DNA from 3 places in the Neobacillus sp. 204 genome. Region 1 is predicted to be linked to each of the others. Evidence: predicted binding sites of a transcription regulator. Region 1 holds the regulator's gene; each other region holds the start of a gene.
The links. Region 1 encodes LexA, which represses DNA repair genes until DNA is damaged. Its sites were predicted from a motif close to CGAACATATGTTCG; they were not measured.
Positions count from the first base shown of each region.

Region 2: a site for LexA is predicted at 3,585-3,598, ahead of ACJ004_RS14085 (Y-family DNA polymerase). Genes of this name have one in related genera too.
Region 3: a site for LexA is predicted at 1,699-1,712, ahead of ACJ004_RS04330 (YolD-like family protein). Genes of this name have one in related genera too.

Region 1 is NZ_JBJORY010000001.1:617,902-623,391, reverse strand. It holds gene tkt (transketolase) at 1-560, opposite strand, end outside; gene ACJ004_RS03100 (DUF896 domain-containing protein) at 740-970, opposite strand; gene ACJ004_RS03095 (YneB family resolvase-like protein) at 1,049-1,696, opposite strand; gene yneA (cell division suppressor protein YneA) at 1,709-2,035, opposite strand; gene lexA (transcriptional repressor LexA) at 2,194-2,817, shown strand; gene ACJ004_RS03080 (DUF4257 domain-containing protein) at 3,017-3,310, shown strand; gene ACJ004_RS03075 (hypothetical protein) at 3,450-3,704, opposite strand; gene glnA (type I glutamate--ammonia ligase) at 4,153-5,487, opposite strand.
Region 2 is NZ_JBJORY010000006.1:160,353-165,842, reverse strand. It holds gene proC (pyrroline-5-carboxylate reductase) at 1-843, opposite strand, end outside; T-box leader at 892-1,112, opposite strand; gene ACJ004_RS14100 (MBL fold metallo-hydrolase) at 1,324-2,286, shown strand; gene ACJ004_RS14095 (SDR family NAD(P)-dependent oxidoreductase) at 2,316-3,113, shown strand; gene ACJ004_RS14090 (YqzH family protein) at 3,311-3,502, opposite strand; gene ACJ004_RS14085 (Y-family DNA polymerase) at 3,663-4,922, shown strand; gene ACJ004_RS14080 (YolD-like family protein) at 5,187-5,490, shown strand, end outside.
Region 3 is NZ_JBJORY010000002.1:36,130-41,619, reverse strand. It holds gene ACJ004_RS04340 (hypothetical protein) at 1-103, shown strand, start outside; cobalamin riboswitch at 278-510, opposite strand; gene ACJ004_RS04335 (hypothetical protein) at 819-1,259, shown strand; gene ACJ004_RS04330 (YolD-like family protein) at 1,330-1,668, opposite strand; gene ACJ004_RS04325 (mediator of RNA polymerase II transcription subunit 21) at 1,787-2,410, opposite strand; gene ACJ004_RS04320 (LIM domain-containing protein) at 2,837-2,992, opposite strand; gene ACJ004_RS04315 (competence protein ComK) at 3,607-4,158, opposite strand; gene ACJ004_RS04310 (hypothetical protein) at 4,987-5,448, opposite strand.

The sequences.
Region 1 (5,490 bases):
TTTGAATCATAAAGGACAACTAAGCGGCCTAGTTTTAAGTGTCCAGCAAGTGAAGCTGCCTCAGCAGAAACACCTTCCATCAAATCTCCATCTCCGCAAATGCTGTATGTAAAATGGTTCACAAGTTCATATTTATCTTTATTATAAACACTTGCTACATGGCGTTCAGCCATTGCCATTCCCACTGCCATTGCAATCCCCTGGCCAAGTGGTCCAGTTGTTGCTTCTACACCCTCAGTGTGACCGTACTCCGGGTGACCAGGTGTTTTTGAACCCCATTGGCGGAATTGTTTTAGGTCATCCATGGTTAAATTGAAACCAGATAAGTGAAGCATGCTGTATAGCAACGCTGAACCATGTCCAGCAGATAAGACAAAACGATCACGGTTAAACCATTTCGGATTCTTTGGATTTTGGTTCATGAAGCGTGTCCATAAGGTATAGGTCATTGGCGCCGCACCCATCGGCATCCCTGGATGTCCAGAGTTTGCTTTCTCGATTGCATCGATGGAAAGCGTTCGAATTGAGGTTACTGATAAATCATCGATAGTATTAAACATGAATTACATCCTTTCCTAATCACTAGGTTACTAAGTACATTTCAATTTTATATTGATACCGTTTTTTATTCAACAAATAGCATAATAATAAGAGACAAAATTCACTTTATTTTTTATTTTGGCACAGAAATTGTCTCTCTATGTAAAATAGGAATACAAAAAATTGTATTCCTGGACTTTTAGTGAAGTGTATTTTTTTTCCTTGCTTTGATTTTTTCTGGTGTTACATCATTTCCTTCGGGATCAATAAACTTTGTGTTGGTTAGGGTATCAAGCATATTAGAACGGAAAGTTGCCAAATATTCGCTTCTTAAGGTTGTTTGTTCTTTAGCTTCTGATTCAGTCAATCCCGTTGCCTTTGCTTTTCTTGCCAGTTCATTAATTCTAGCCATTTTTTCTTTGGATAGCATGGAGTGAACCTTCCTTTCTATCTGTTTACATGACACCTGATTTTACTAAAAAAAAAACCTAATGACAAGGCAAAAGGTCTACTCTTCTTGTGATTCTATATATTCTTGGTATCTTCTATGGACCGTTGCTTTTGAAATATTATACCCAAACCCTCTCAGAGTGGCAGCTATTTCAGCAAAAATTAATCCATTCTTTCTTAATCGAACAATTTCTTCTACTGGGACTTCAATTTTATCACGTCCAGATGCTTCGCCGAGATTCTTTAAGTTTTTTTCAGGTTTATATCCTTTTTGAACTGCCCGTTTCATTCCGCGCTTAATTTTTGCATTATGTAGTTTACGTTGATATTCCTCAACCATACCAACAATTTTTAAAACCATGGAATCCGATTCTGATAGTTGTAATTCACCACTATGGGAGATACTAAAAAGTTTAATATTTTCTTTTAAGATACAATGTAAGATAGCTATTTTAGCGTTGCCTCTACCAAGTCGTGTTTCATCCTGGATTAAGACAGCCTGAACCTGTTCATCCTTAATTCGTTCTAATAATTGAAAAATTCCTTCTCGATCGTAATCATAGCCACTTGCCTTTTCTTTAATTACCCTATCGATTTCAAAGTGATAGGATTGAGCAAGTTGTGTTAATTCCTCTTCCTGACGCTTTAAGGATGTTTCTTGTGTTTCTTTATTGGTGCTGACACGGCAGTATATGATTGCTTTCATAATTGTTCCTTTCTATTCACCTATAGCACTCGCTAATTCTCTTGTTGATGAACCTTCTTCCTTGCTCACTGGGATAATTATTTCTTCACCAGGAAAAATCCGATCTTCTTCAATTTCATTATGCTTTTTAATCCATGCAACAAACTCTTTGTTTGATAATGAATGTTGTTCTGAAAATTGATCTGAAATTCCCCAAAGTGAATCGCCTTCAGTAATCGTAATCTTTAAATATTTATCCTGGTCGTTTGAGTGATGTTGGAAAGATAAAATGAAAGAAAATAAACAGCTTAAAATAATAAGTGTAATAGCATAGGAGTATTTGTTCCATAATTTTTTCATAAATTAACACCTCTACTAAGAATATATGTTCGCTTTATTGATTTAATTATAAATCGAACATTTGTTTGTTGTCAACTGTTTTTCGAACTTATGTTTGTATAAAAAATACGAACATGATATAATAAAGACAACATTAACCAGACGAGGTGGATTTTATCATGGCTAAAATATCAAAGCGGCAGCAGGATATCTTAGACTTCATTAAAAGTGAGGTTAAGAGTAAAGGATATCCCCCTTCCGTTAGGGAAATTGGAGAGGCGGTTGGACTGGCATCCAGCTCAACTGTACACGGTCACTTAGCAAGGTTGGAAAGCAAAGGACTTATTAGACGAGATCCAACCAAACCAAGGGCAATTGAAATATTAGAAGCTGATGTAGCAGCACATATACCAAGAAATGCAGTAGTAAATGTTCCAGTGGTTGGTAAAGTAACTGCAGGACTTCCAATTACAGCTATTGAAAATGTGGAAGAGTATTTCCCACTTCCAGAAAGTCTTGCACCTGCAGATGAACAAGTTTTCATGCTAGAAATCATGGGTGAGAGTATGATAGAGGCCGGAATACTAGATGGAGACTATGTAATTGTAAAACAGCAGCCAACCGCAAATAACGGTGATATTGTTGTAGCAATGACAGAGGAAGATGAAGCCACCTGTAAGAGATTTTTCAAGGAAAAAGATTACATACGCCTGCAGCCGGAAAATTCTACAATGGACCCTATTATCCTAAGGAATGTTTCCATTTTAGGAAAAGTTATTGGTGTTTACCGGCATATTCATTAATAAGGAGCTTGCACTACGGTGCATGCTTTTTTTTGTCGCCCTATTGGGAAAATTTTTCATTTTTATCATATCATGTATTTTATATAGTGAAAATTCAGTATTTTTACTCATGCTTATCTTGTTAACCTATAATATAATAGTACTACACCAAGATTTACCTTAGGTCCAAAAAATAAAGGCTTAAGGAGGTTGAGAAACAGTGTTAGCGGACATTATTTTCTCTATAGTAATTGGTGGAACAGTTGGTATTGTAGGACATGTTCGAAAGCACGGAAAAATTATCATGCCCCGGAAAACGAAAAAGTTCATTTATCTCGGTTTTTTAGAAGAATTACTCCTAGGTGCGGTTGCTGCGCTTCTCCTTGTTTTATATACAGCTCCAAATTCAACGGTGGAAAATATCCTTTTTTCGATCATTGCTGGAATTGGTGGTGATGCCGTTCTTTCTAAAATTAAGCTCCTAAACCAGACAGAAAAAGATAATAATGAATAATTAAGAAATAAAGCCATGATACAAGCGTATCATGGCTTTCTCTTATAAAAATTCTGCTGCTCTATCAGCTATGCTAATTTTCTTTAACTCATATCTTACAAACCCTTTCTTTTTGCAGCGCCTGCCCTCCTCTACTTGCCTATTTTGCTATGCGTGCTTGTATTTCAGATAATTTCACCTTAAAAAACGCTTTATAAACTTGCGTGTCCGCTTCCGTAAAGACAGAATGGCTTACATAGTTTCCTTTTAACGTTCTACGTTTCTCATCAAATAGAAAACATTCCTGACCTTTTGCTCCTGATTCTAGTAAACTTAAAATAAGATCCGGTTTCTTATACGTCTTTTCACGAAGAATTTCTTGGGTTAGAGCATTACAAATTTGCAGTTTATACAAAAAAAGCACCTCCCAAATGTTTTCTACTTAAGCATATACTATATATGAGTAGCAGAACATAGAAAATTGTGAATTTTTAAAGAAATAAAGAAGACATATGGACAGTAGAGGGGATTAACAACCATCACAGGTTTGAACGGGCATTTGTGGTTGCCAATCAGAGATATTGTCGACCATAGATAGATATATTGAGCCATCTAGGTCGTCAATAAGGGGGATTGTCGACCGTAATTATATATTATGAGCAATTTAAATCATCAATCAAGGCTATTGTCGACCGTAGTCAGATATTATGTGCAATTTAAGTCGTCAATCAGGGCTATTGTTGACCGTAGGTAGATATATCGAGCAATTCGGGTCGTCAATCAATGGGTAAAGCTATCAAATTTAATAACAGCCCCAAATAGGTAAAAGCCCTGACGCAACGAGCGACAGGACTTTTTAGATATTAATACATGCTCATATATTGATCGCGTTCCCATTGGTGAACGACTGTACGGAACATATCCCACTCAATTTCTTTCGCTTCAACAAAGTGTTCCATAATGTGCTCGCCAAGACCAGACACAATTACTTCATCAGATTTCAATTGGTCTAATGCTTGAGCTAATGTTGCAGGAAGATCGACGATACCTTCTTCGATTCTCTCTTCTTTGCTCATTACATAGATGTTTCTGTCAACTGGTGCAGGAGGAGTTAATTTGTTTTTAATTCCGTCTAAACCAGCTTTTAGAAGTACAGCCATTGCTAAGTATGGATTAGCTGATGGGTCTACACTACGTACTTCAACACGTGTACTCAAGCCACGAGAAGCAGGAATACGAATTAATGGTGAACGGTTTCTTGCTGACCAAGCCACATAGCATGGTGCTTCATAACCAGGAACAAGACGCTTATAAGAGTTTACTGTTGGATTTGTTACCGCTGTAAAGGCTGGAGCGTGCTTAAGGATACCTGCAATGAATTGACGAGCTGTATCACTAAGTTCTAGATCACCCGATGGTTCGAAGAATGAATTTGCTCCTTCTTTAAACAATGAAAGGTTCATGTGCATTCCAGATCCATTAACACCATACAATGGTTTTGGCATAAACGTTGCGTGTAAACCATGTTTACGTGCAATTGTTTTTACCACAAGCTTGAAAGTTTGAATTTGGTCACAAGCTGTTAATGCATCTGCATATTTAAAGTCAATTTCATGCTGACCTGGAGCCACTTCATGGTGGGAAGCTTCAATTTCAAAGCCCATTTCTTCTAGTTCAAGCACGATATCACGACGGCAGTTTTCACCAAGGTCGATAGGCGCTAAATCAAAATATCCGCCTTTGTCATTAAGGTCTAATGATGGTTCGCCCTGCTGGTCTAATTTAAATAAGAAGAATTCTGGCTCAGGCCCTAAGTTAAAGCTCGTGAATCCAAGGTCTTGCATTTCTTTTAATACTCTTCTTAAGTTATTACGAGGATCCCCTTCAAATGGTTTTCCTTCTGGAGTATAAATATCACAGATTAAGCGGGCAACTTTCCCTTTTTCTGCTGTCCAAGGGAATACCACCCATGTGTTAAGGTCTGGATATAGTAACATATCAGACTCTTCAATTCGTACAAAACCTTCGATGGAAGAACCGTCAAACATCATTTTATTATCAAGTGCTTTTTCTAATTGAGAAATTGGAATCTCTACGTTTTTGATTGTTCCAAGGATGTCTGTGAATTGTAAACGAATAAATTTTACGTTTTCCTCAACAGCTAATCTTTTAATATCTTCTCTTGAATACTTTGCCATGTT
Region 2 (5,490 bases), on a different contig from region 1:
GAGAGGTTGGTCCGCAGTTTGTAGCTTGGAACTTAATTCAGCCCCCATCCTTTTTGATTGGGCTGTTGCTGCTTTGATACAAGAAATGAATGCTTCTTGGACCCCATGTTCCTCAAGCACCCTAATACCAGCCTCTGTTGTTCCCCCAGGGCTTGTTACTTCTTTGCGAAGCTGGGTAGAGGACTTACTTGAGTTTTTCACCATTTCTGCTGCACCAAGAAGTGTTTGCACAATTAATTCACTGGCCATTTCTTTTTCAAGACCTACTTCCATTGCACTTTTCTCCATTGCTTCAATTAGATAATAAATATACGCGGGCCCGCTCCCAGAAAGTCCCGTAACCGCATCTAACTGATCTTCTTCTACAAAAGAAGCCAAGCCAACTGTACCAAAAAGGTTCTTAGTTGTTTCTAATTGCTGCTGGGTAACACGATGATTCGCGGCTACAGCGGTGGCTGATTTTCCAACAGCAGCCGAGGTATTTGGCATTGACCGTACAATCGCAAGTGGTATTCTTGCCAACGATTCAATCGTTTCCATGGATACACCCGCTAAGACAGAGACGACAAGCATTTGCTCAGTTAAGTGTTCGCGGATTGCTTGAATGGCAGTTGCGACGTCCTTTGGTTTCATTGCTAACATTACTATGTCTGCTTGATCAAACAGCTCATGCAAATGATAAGTGGTTCGAATTCCATAACGAGTTTCTAAATTAGTTAATCTTTCTTGATTCGAATGGTTTGTGATCCATATATTTTTTTTATCTATCAAACCATTTTCAAGAATTCCTGAAATGAATGCTTCAGCCATTGAACCTGCACCAATAATTGCAATTTTATTCATGAATATTCCTCCTTCATTTTACCGAAAAAAACAAAAAAACCTTCATCCATAAAGGACGAAAGTTTAGCTTCCGCGGTACCACCTTCATTTACCCTCGCTTTCAAATCAAGAAGGGTTCACTCGACTCCGATAACGCCGGATATGCGTTAGGTTTTCCTAAGTGCTCCTAAGGTAGGTTCAATGATTAAGAGGGCGGTGAAGTCTTTCAGCCTTCGAACTTCACTCTCTTTCGCCATTTCTCATTTACTGGCCTTATTCATCGCTTTAACGAATCAAATTTTACTAGATTATGCAAGATAAACAACCTATCTGTCAATAGATAAATTAAGTGAATTTTTTATTTTTTCTAAAAAATTATGCAGAAATAATGACAATTGGTTAAAAAGTCGCTACACTTTATTTAAATAATAAATGTCACATAATGTTCATATCTATATCATTGGATTCTTTATTCGACAATAGTGATAAGGGGATTTCATAATGACAAAATGGAAAGACGGAATAGCAAAAATTACGGTGCCGACTCCTTTCCCGGTCGGGGATGTCAATGTCTATTTGATCAAAGGCGAGCGATTAACGCTTGTTGATGCTGGCGTAAAAACGGAACAGTCATGGATGTCACTTAAGGAGCAAATGGGGGATTTAGGCTTAAGCCCTGCTGATATCGAGCAGGTAATTCTAACTCATCATCACCCCGATCATGTTGGGATGCTTGATTTTTTTCCTGATTCCTTAGAAGTATATGGTCATTATCTGAATGAACGATGGATTCATCCAACAGAAGAATTTTTTCAAGAACAAGAAGAATTTTTTCGTGTCCATTTTTTAAAGTTCGGCCTCCCTGAGGAATATTTTTCGTTGCTTTCTAAGTTAAGAAAAACAATGAAGTATTCTTGTAACCGCTCGTTGACCGGACATCTTGTTGAGGGGATGAGACCTCTTGGTTTAAATGAGTTTGACGTAATTGAAACACCGGGTCATGCCCAAAGCCACATTGCCCTTTACAGGGAAAAGGATGGAATTTTAATTGGGGGAGATTTAATTTTAGCTCATATTTCCCCGAATCCTTTGCTTGAACCGCCAGCCCCTGGCGAAACGGAAAGACCGCAGCCTCAACTTCAGCACAATGACTCTATGAAGAAACTACTTTCCTATCCAATTCAATGTGTCTACACAGGGCATGGTGAGGAAGTTTACAAGTTAGCAGAGTTGGTAGATAAACGATTGAAGCGCCAACATGAGCGGGCTATGACGGTTCATAGCTGGTTAAAAGAAGAAGAGCTTACCGTCTTTGAAATTTGTAAACGTCTGTTTCCGTCTGTTTATCAGCGTGAACTGATGTTGACCATTTCAGAAACTGTCGCACAACTTGACTATTTATCATCTATCGGAGAGATTATTAGTAAGGGTACAAATCCCGTGCTTTATCAAGCTAAGCTTTAGCGTTTGATCAACTCAGATGAGGTGTAATAATGGTTAGGGAACAATTAAAAGGTAGAAATATCGTGATTACAGGTGCATCGGGAGGAATCGGGGCGGAAATCGCCAAGCTTTGTGCATCAAACGGGGCCAATCTTGTGCTATTAGCCCGAAATATTGGTAAACTCGAGCAGCTGCAAACAGAACTACAGCAAAAGCATCAGGTTAAAGTGGATGTTTTTCAACTGGATGTGTCGGATACAGATCAGGTGCAGACAGTTTTCCAACGGGTTTTCGATACAATAGGAGCTATTGATATTCTAGTCAATAATGCCGGCTTTGGAGTTTTTCGTGAAGCCCACTTGGCGACATTGGATGAAATTAAGGGCATGTTTGATGTGAATGTGGTGGGGCTCATGGCCTGCACAAGCATGGTGCTCCCGAAAATGCGTGAAAGACGTTTTGGCCATATTATTAATATTGCCTCACAGGCTGGGAAAATTGCCACTCCAAAATCAAGTGTCTATTCAGCCTCAAAGCATGCCGTTCTTGGTTACACGAACTCACTGCGAATGGAGTTAGCAGATTTTAATGTCCTTGTAACCTCAGTGAATCCTGGACCAATCGCTACCAATTTTTTTAATATAGCCGACGAAAAAGGTACGTATGTTAAAAATGTGCAGAGATTTATGCTTAAGCCCGAGTATGTTGCCCAGAAGGTCGTCGACAGCATGCTGACGAAAACAAGGGAGATTAATTTGCCGCGTTGGATGAATATGGGCAGTGTTGTGTACGTACTCTTCCCCCGGCTGTTCGAGCGAATTGGCAGACGTGCTTTTAATCAGAAATAGACGTTATGAGGAGGCCTCTGTTTCAGGGGCTTTTTTTAGATTCTTATATTTATTGGAACTTACTACATAATTACTGAGAATTACTACATATTTATTGGAACTTACTACATAATTATGGACATTTACTACACATTTTACGAAACTTACGACATTTGCTGGATATTAATTGGAAATCATCGCAAACTTCAGATACTTATCTACCCAGTTAAAAATTCATACACCGCGTCATTCACAACCTCGAATAAATTCGCTGTAGGTTCTTCCTCTTTTAGTTGAAAAATCCGTATTGTCAACTCCTCCAAGTCTTTATCACTAATAGGCATTGATTCTGCTTCGTAATACTGTTTAAAACAGTTTAAAATCATTTTTTTTATCAGTTTTTTCTCCATACGAACGCACCTCTCTTCCTCATTATATCGTTTTTCCGTCCAATCTCCATATTGAAACCTGTCAAAAAGTTTCCATTGAATGCGAACGCATATTCGCTTATGATAGTGAATATAATAAAAAGGAACTTATGTTCGATATTAAAATTGTGGGGGATACGTCATGGTGGATTACAGCGCACTGCCGCAAAATAAAATTTTATGTGTGGACATGAAGAGCTTCTATGCCAGCTGTTCGGCTGTCATGTATGGTCTTGACCCTTTGGAGTGTTATTTAGCTGTGGTCGGTCAAAAAGAGCGGCAGGGAAGTATTGTTCTTGCTGCGTCGCCGCGGATGAAAAAAGAATTTGGTATCAAAACGGGTTCCCGGATGTTTGAGATTCCCAAAGACCCTAGGATTCAAATTGTTGAGCCTAAAATGGCAACGTATTTGCGAATTGCCACCGAAATTTCGCGTGTATTTAATCGCTATGTTCCAAAAGAAGCGATTCATGTCTATAGCGTTGATGAAAGCTTTATTAAAGTGGATGGTGCCATTCGTTTATGGGGGGATGCCCATACGATTGCCCAAAAAATAAAGGATGATATTGAGCGGGAATTTCAGCTGCCATGTGCTGTTGGAATAGGTCCGAACATGTTACTGGCGAAGCTCTGCCTTGACCTTGATGCCAAGAAACGAGGAGTGGCCGAGTGGACGTATGAAGATGTTCAGACAAAACTTTGGAAGGTGTCACCGCTCAGGGAAATGTGGGGGATCGGCAGGCGTGTTGAAAAAACATTAAATGGGATGGGCATTTTTACTGTAGGTCAACTAGCTCGCTATGATTTAGAAAAGTTAGAAAAGAAATTCGGCATCATGGGGAATCAGCTTTATTATCATGCCTGGGGTGTCGATCTTTCTGAATTGGGCGCACCACTTATCCAAGGGCAGATTAGCTTTGGAAAAAGTCAAATTCTTTTAAGGGACTATAAGGAGGAAAAGGAAATTAAGACGGTCATTTTAGAAATGTGTGAGGAGGTAGCAAGGCGGGCACGGACGCATCGAAAGGCAGGGAGAACCATTAGTCTCGGAGTTGGCTACAGCCAGGACGAATTTGGCGGCGGTTTTCATCGCTCCAGAACGATTGGGCAGCCAACGAATGTGACGATGGAGCTTTATTGTGTTTGTCTTGAATTATTTCATGAACATTACACTGGAAAGACGGTACGGCAGATTTCGATTGCCATTAGCAACATTGTTGATGACCGTGAGCTTCAGCTCGATCTTTTCGACATGGGTGCCTATAAGAGGCGTGAGCTTGGCTATGTGGTGGATACTGTCCGTAAACGCTTTGGTTCCGGTTCCTTGCTGCGTGCTGTTTCTTATACAGCTGCTGGAACAGCAAAGCATCGGGCCACGTTAGTTGGAGGACATAAAAGGTAATAAGAAAAGCGGAGGCGCCCGTTTAGCGGCGTATGGACTCCTCGAAAAAGCTAACGCTTTTTCCTTCGTGCGATGCTTATGCTGCCGAAGCGTTCCTTGTGGAGCACTTCGACTGAGATAAAGGAAACACGGAGAGCGTTAGCGATTCGATGTTGACTTATCGTAGGGAGAAGTGCGAAGTACACTAGCCGCTGGGCGCTGGAGCTAGACAGTAGTCAAATATTAATACTGAAACTGAGTTAAGACCGAAAGAAGGAGAAGCATATGATTCGCGATCGCGGAAGGATCAAATGGACGTCAATGATGCTTCCTGAGCATGTGAAATTGCTCAGAGATTGGGTGAAGGAAGATCGGTATGAACAGAAACGAGAAATGGATGAACAGCAGCTGGAACGCATGAACGAGATCTTGTCCGAAGCAATTGAATATGATCAGTACGTGACGATCACCCATTATCGAAATCAGAACTATGAAATCGTGATTGGCAAAATCCATTACTGGGACGAACTGACCCAACGGCTTCATGTGATAGACCGCTTTGAAGAAGTGCACCGGATTCCGATTGATG
Region 3 (5,490 bases), on a different contig from region 1:
TGCAGACGATTTATCAGATAAGGATTACGCAATCCAACGATTGCTAAAAATTGTAGAATATATCGATGAGTATGACGTGAAGGTTAGCGATCTACATACGTAAAGCCCCAGCAAATTTGCTAAGGGCTTTATTCATTATCGTTTTGTTAGTTTGTAATGAGTAATAAAATGCCAGATAATATTTGCAACAATAATCGTTCCTACGCCTTTAACGAACGAAACGTCTAAAAAATTAGTAAAAAAACCCATAAATATTACGCTCACCTCGCTTTTACTTTAAAAATCAAAGTTTTAAGCAGGTCTCCTGACTTGTGCGTCTACCTACCCCAGCCTTCCCACACAGCGATTTGCACAGTGGCATACACCTTCCCATACAATGGATTGCGCAGTGGCAAAGATTCATCAGCACTTACAGTTGCGTAAACAGATTCGGATTTTAACCGAATTCCCTATTAAGCCGTAGATTATTTTAATTTATTGTCTCGCGGCACTTAAAGAACTTATTTAATTATAAGAGAATTATATAATTGGCTTTTCCATTTGGCAAGTTTTGGTGTATTAAATTCGTTTTTCGTGTTTTTGTGTGTTTCGAACATTTGACATTGAATAGGTGTTTTAGCTCATAGCGTAAGCTGCAGTTTTTATTTCCAGGCAAAATGAAGAATTAAAATTCGTTCCTATCGAAAGCTTTTCCTCAACTAGTTAACGATTACCTCAATTTGATATCTCGTTCTTAACCGATCATGACCTCTTTTAGAAGGAAGTTATTAGAATGTAAACGATGGGGATCGCATAAAAATTAATAGGAGGCGATCCAAATGGTTTATAAAAACATAGAAAAATTTTACTTAAGAAAAGAAAACGAAAGGAACAGGAAGCGAAGCTTAATAAGAGATCAAGTTATAAAGAGTTTCTTCACAGTTTATCTACCTCAAGATATTAAAACTACTATTAAAGCATCAGTTAAAAAGGATTATTTACCTACCTTCAGTTTACGTTACAAACTTCGATCAAGCTTAGAAAAAGTAGACGAAACGAAGTACATCGAATTGATGAACGATGAAGAAGGACCTTATATTCTTGTTGATTTCGATTTCCATAACGTCAAAGATGACATTTTGAATTCTAGTTATTATAAACAATATAAAAAACAACTCCGGTCCGATTTTATATTTAAAATTGACGGTAGAACCGAAGATGGTGACATTACTATTGACTTTTATATGTCATATGGACCCTTTTTATCAAATTTCTTCTAACTAAGACTGCCTCGGCTAATCAACTGAGGCTCTTTTTTGTATTTGCAGCCCAAATCTCAACCCTATTAAGTTAATCTATTACATACACTCCGATAACATCATTGAATGCAATCCGCTCAATTTCGCCAGGCTTTACTTCAACTCGTAGTTGATGAGTAATCGAGTCAACGTTATGTACTCGTCCCTTAAGTTCCTCCTTAAATCCATCGGTCCAAACCGTCAGCTTCACCGCTAGGTTATATTCCATCGCGTAAGCTATGCGCATGTCAAACTCCTCAGTATCGAATTCGCTAAGTAACGTCTTTGGCTGGCGCTCTTGATCCTTAAACATATCGCGCTGCATTTCGAAGACTTGCGGTATAAAGGAAGCTGCATTCCATTTAATTTTACCGCGATCTCTTATCGTCATTTCGAACATCTACTTCGTTCTTATTACACACGAACAAACGTTCTATATGTAAACAAAAAGAAAAACGTCTCCTATTCACCTTAGACGTTCTATACTTAATTATTCTATATAAGCAGGGTTAACTAAATAGACCTTTTAAAGATTTGATAAACTTATCCCACAATGATAGTTTAGAATGGAACGATTTTTTGTGATCCTTAGAAACATTTTTCTTATTTTCTAGTTTCTCTTCCTTATCTGTTTGAATACTGTTCGTTAAATTTTGTGTGTCAGTGTCTGTATCTGTGTATGTATCTGCATCTGTATTTGTACTAGTTTCAAAATTAGGAGGAGTATAGTCTTTACCTACGTCATCAAGCTGTTTTAATAGATTATCAAGCTCTTTGTCAGATTCCTCCCGTTGTTTATTTAACTCTTCCGTTTGTTTTCTTAATTCTTCTTCAAGTTTCTTATTTGTATCGGGGATTGTTGTAAAATCTGGAACTTCCACATCGTAATTGTTGCCACTTGAATAATCTGGTTCCGTCTTTGTTCCTTCCTGACCGGTATAAGGATTAATATTTCCTTTTGTTGACCAGTTATTGTTGAAATTCCCGTCTGGATTGCTCCGATAATGTGGTTGTACATACGTTCCGTCTTTTCTAAAATAGCCATTAACGTGAACGGATGCATAAGTTGGAGTAACCGATAAAATTAACAAACCACTTAACAATAGTAGCCCAATTATCTTTTTTAGTGTCATGAGCGTCCCACCCTCTTCCTACCTAAATAGTAACAATTCACTAGTAACATTTCCATAAAATCCCTTCGACAAATTAAAACTATTTTAATAAAAAAAACCTGTGTATCCACGTAAATTTCTCGTCTATTTATATAAGTAATTCAACGGGAAATCAGCTATTTGAGTCTGCACATCAATGCTCGAAATTTGAACGCACCAAAACACTATATTTATACATGTCTGACTAAGTATTCTTCGTAAACTAAATGAAACACACCGATAGTTAAGTAATTAGATTAGATCGTAAGTTTGTCTATGAATATGTTGGCTTTCCTCTATTTTATTGCGATTTTCGAATTGCCATCTGGTACTCCTCCTGCTCTCTATATAAAATACAAACAAATGTTCCTTTGTTAGTCAAAAGAAAAACGCCTGATTAGGCGTAAATTATTTGCCTTGGTAACAAGTACCGCAATATATTCTACCGCCTGCTTCATATGTCTCGGCATCTCTTAGTTTTTGACGGCAGTCGTAACATTCGTATGAATCACGTCCATCGTAATCGTAAACTGAAGCAGAATTCCCCGTATTATAATCGCTCATATGAAGTTCCCCTCTCGTTGTCTTTTCATTCCGTAAATACTATTCCGAGATCAAAGAAATTATGCCAATAAAAAAAACGCCACTCGTTAAAGTGACGTAATTGGTCCTTAATTATATACCTAATTAGGCGGAGAGTTTTTGCTTTGGTGATTCTAATGGCCCAAATTTCTATACAGGATAATCTGATCACCAACGTTAAGAATATAGAATTTCGCACCAAGTGACTTAACGAATATGGTCTACCATTTAATACTTATTAAGAAAATTATTGACAACATTACTAATATTCGGATAAATTGTAATTGTAGGTTAATATTTTTAAAGCCGTAGGACGTACGGTTACACTGTCGGTCATAAATACCGCCTCAATCCCGTAATGACAATACGTTGACATATCGATGACATATCGGATAGTTTCCTAAACTATTGGTCAGGGGTATTGTATTACTCTCTGTGAATTAGTAAAACCATTGTAAAATCAACCTTCCTGGAACGATTTTACAATGGTTTCTTTGTTATATTGATCCTAAAATAACTTGATTCGTTTTACTCAGATTCTCCAGTTTGAATAAATAACACTTCAAAATGAGTCCTCCAAATGGTAATAAATTATTTTATTTAATAAATGTATATTTATTAGTACTAGAATCCTCACTAATATAAAACCCTTTTTTAGATTCAAAGTAATACATTAAAGGGCTACTGCTGTTCTTTATAATCAATTCTCTTAAATCCTTCGCTATTTGAAACCTATTGATAAATGCACTTTTCCTCATATCTAACTCTACTATATGTCCGTAGCTTGTAAACACTTTTGTTTTTCGAATTCCAAGAGATTGTATATTTTTTATATGTATAAGGGAAAACCAGACACAATTTCTCTTTTTCATAGATTTTGTTGGAAGTAGATAAATACCTAGTGGTGAATTAATGGTAAGTGGATACATATACAATTGTCCCAGAAGATTTTTAGAACTATGTAATGACCCACGTAGATTTGAGCCTACTAGTAATAAATTTGCATCAATTACCTGCGATGGAGTCAAATCTACCAGAAAAGTTTCTTCCCCATCTATCACCCTAGTTATAAGTTTACCATTACAATCATACTCTCCTGTCAACAAGACTGTCTTTTCATTAATCAAATAATCTTCTCTTATTTTCATATGTAATCCCTCTTTCTAAGGTTAAATATTGATTTTTTTCAGAAAAAGGGTATACTAACAAAGTTGGTATACCCAACGGAATTAATCCTCGGGAACTGTCTTGCCGGACTACTGCCCGAGGGTTTTTATCTTATGTTTCACATTTTCCAAACCTCCTTTCTACGCACCTATTATACTAGTCTTTTAACATCAAATTGAAATAGAGTTCATATTTTGTAACCCCCGTTTCCACTATTTAATGTTAAAAACCTTTATTCGAAAGTTCCACAAAATCCCACTCGACAATATTATAGGTAATTCGACACATAAAAGTAAATTGTTATTTTAGAGTTCCATTAATTTAATTCTATCCCAATTTATTGACGGATTTCTCAATTCTAGCAGAATCTTTACAATCTTTAATTATTTAAGTATAATATATAACTCTGAGAATATTGAATACTTTTTCCGAGTGTTTTTTTAATAAAATTTAAATTTTATTAAGATAATTTGATTGTTTAAATATAAGATCTATATTTTTTAAAGATATCCTTTATTGTTAACTAATTGTTCAAAATTCAAGAATTATACATATTTAGGAATTCTCTAGTTCTTGCTCGATCACATGCTGTTTTTATGTATACTTGGTTTTTAGTCGGCTTATGTTTTTTCGTTGAGGTTTATTAATGACCTTCACACAAAACCATATGCCTAAAAATGTTAATTTAACAACCAATCGTAGGCATTTTACTTCTCTAAAATGGACTCAAATTTTTCTTCCGATACTAATGGTCGGGTAACACCATTTCTTTATTCACCTTCCCTAGGATAATTTAGTCCAAGGAGTGTTTAAACTAGATATGAGTTTGTTCCAACTCTCTTATCTTCATTCCCCCTCTTAAAATACCCCGCTATAGCTGGAAAACTCATGAATTCCTTCCTCATGTCCCGAAACGAAATCACATTATTTCCTCTAGTGAGCTGGTAATCTAGCGAATAAACGTGACAGTTCAATGGGTTTTGATGAAATGTTTTGGTATAGAATTGGATTGCTTCTTGCTTGCTGGCTGCAAAGATAAAGACAAAATCCTTCTGGTTCATCTTCAGTGAGTAGATGCCAACTTTATGAAAACCTAAAAAATTATTTTGAACCAATTCCTTTACTTTATGATGGTCTGCTTGTTCTAAGTCTATTTTAGAAATGTCGTCATCTAAAGAAATTTTCTGCTCTGCTAGTAAATGGTAGATGCAATGGGCCAATGAGGATTCTTCATAACGGAAACAATCCATGTAAAGATCTTTCACAATCATGTGATCACACCTCGATATAATATTTTTTTCGGCTAAATATAG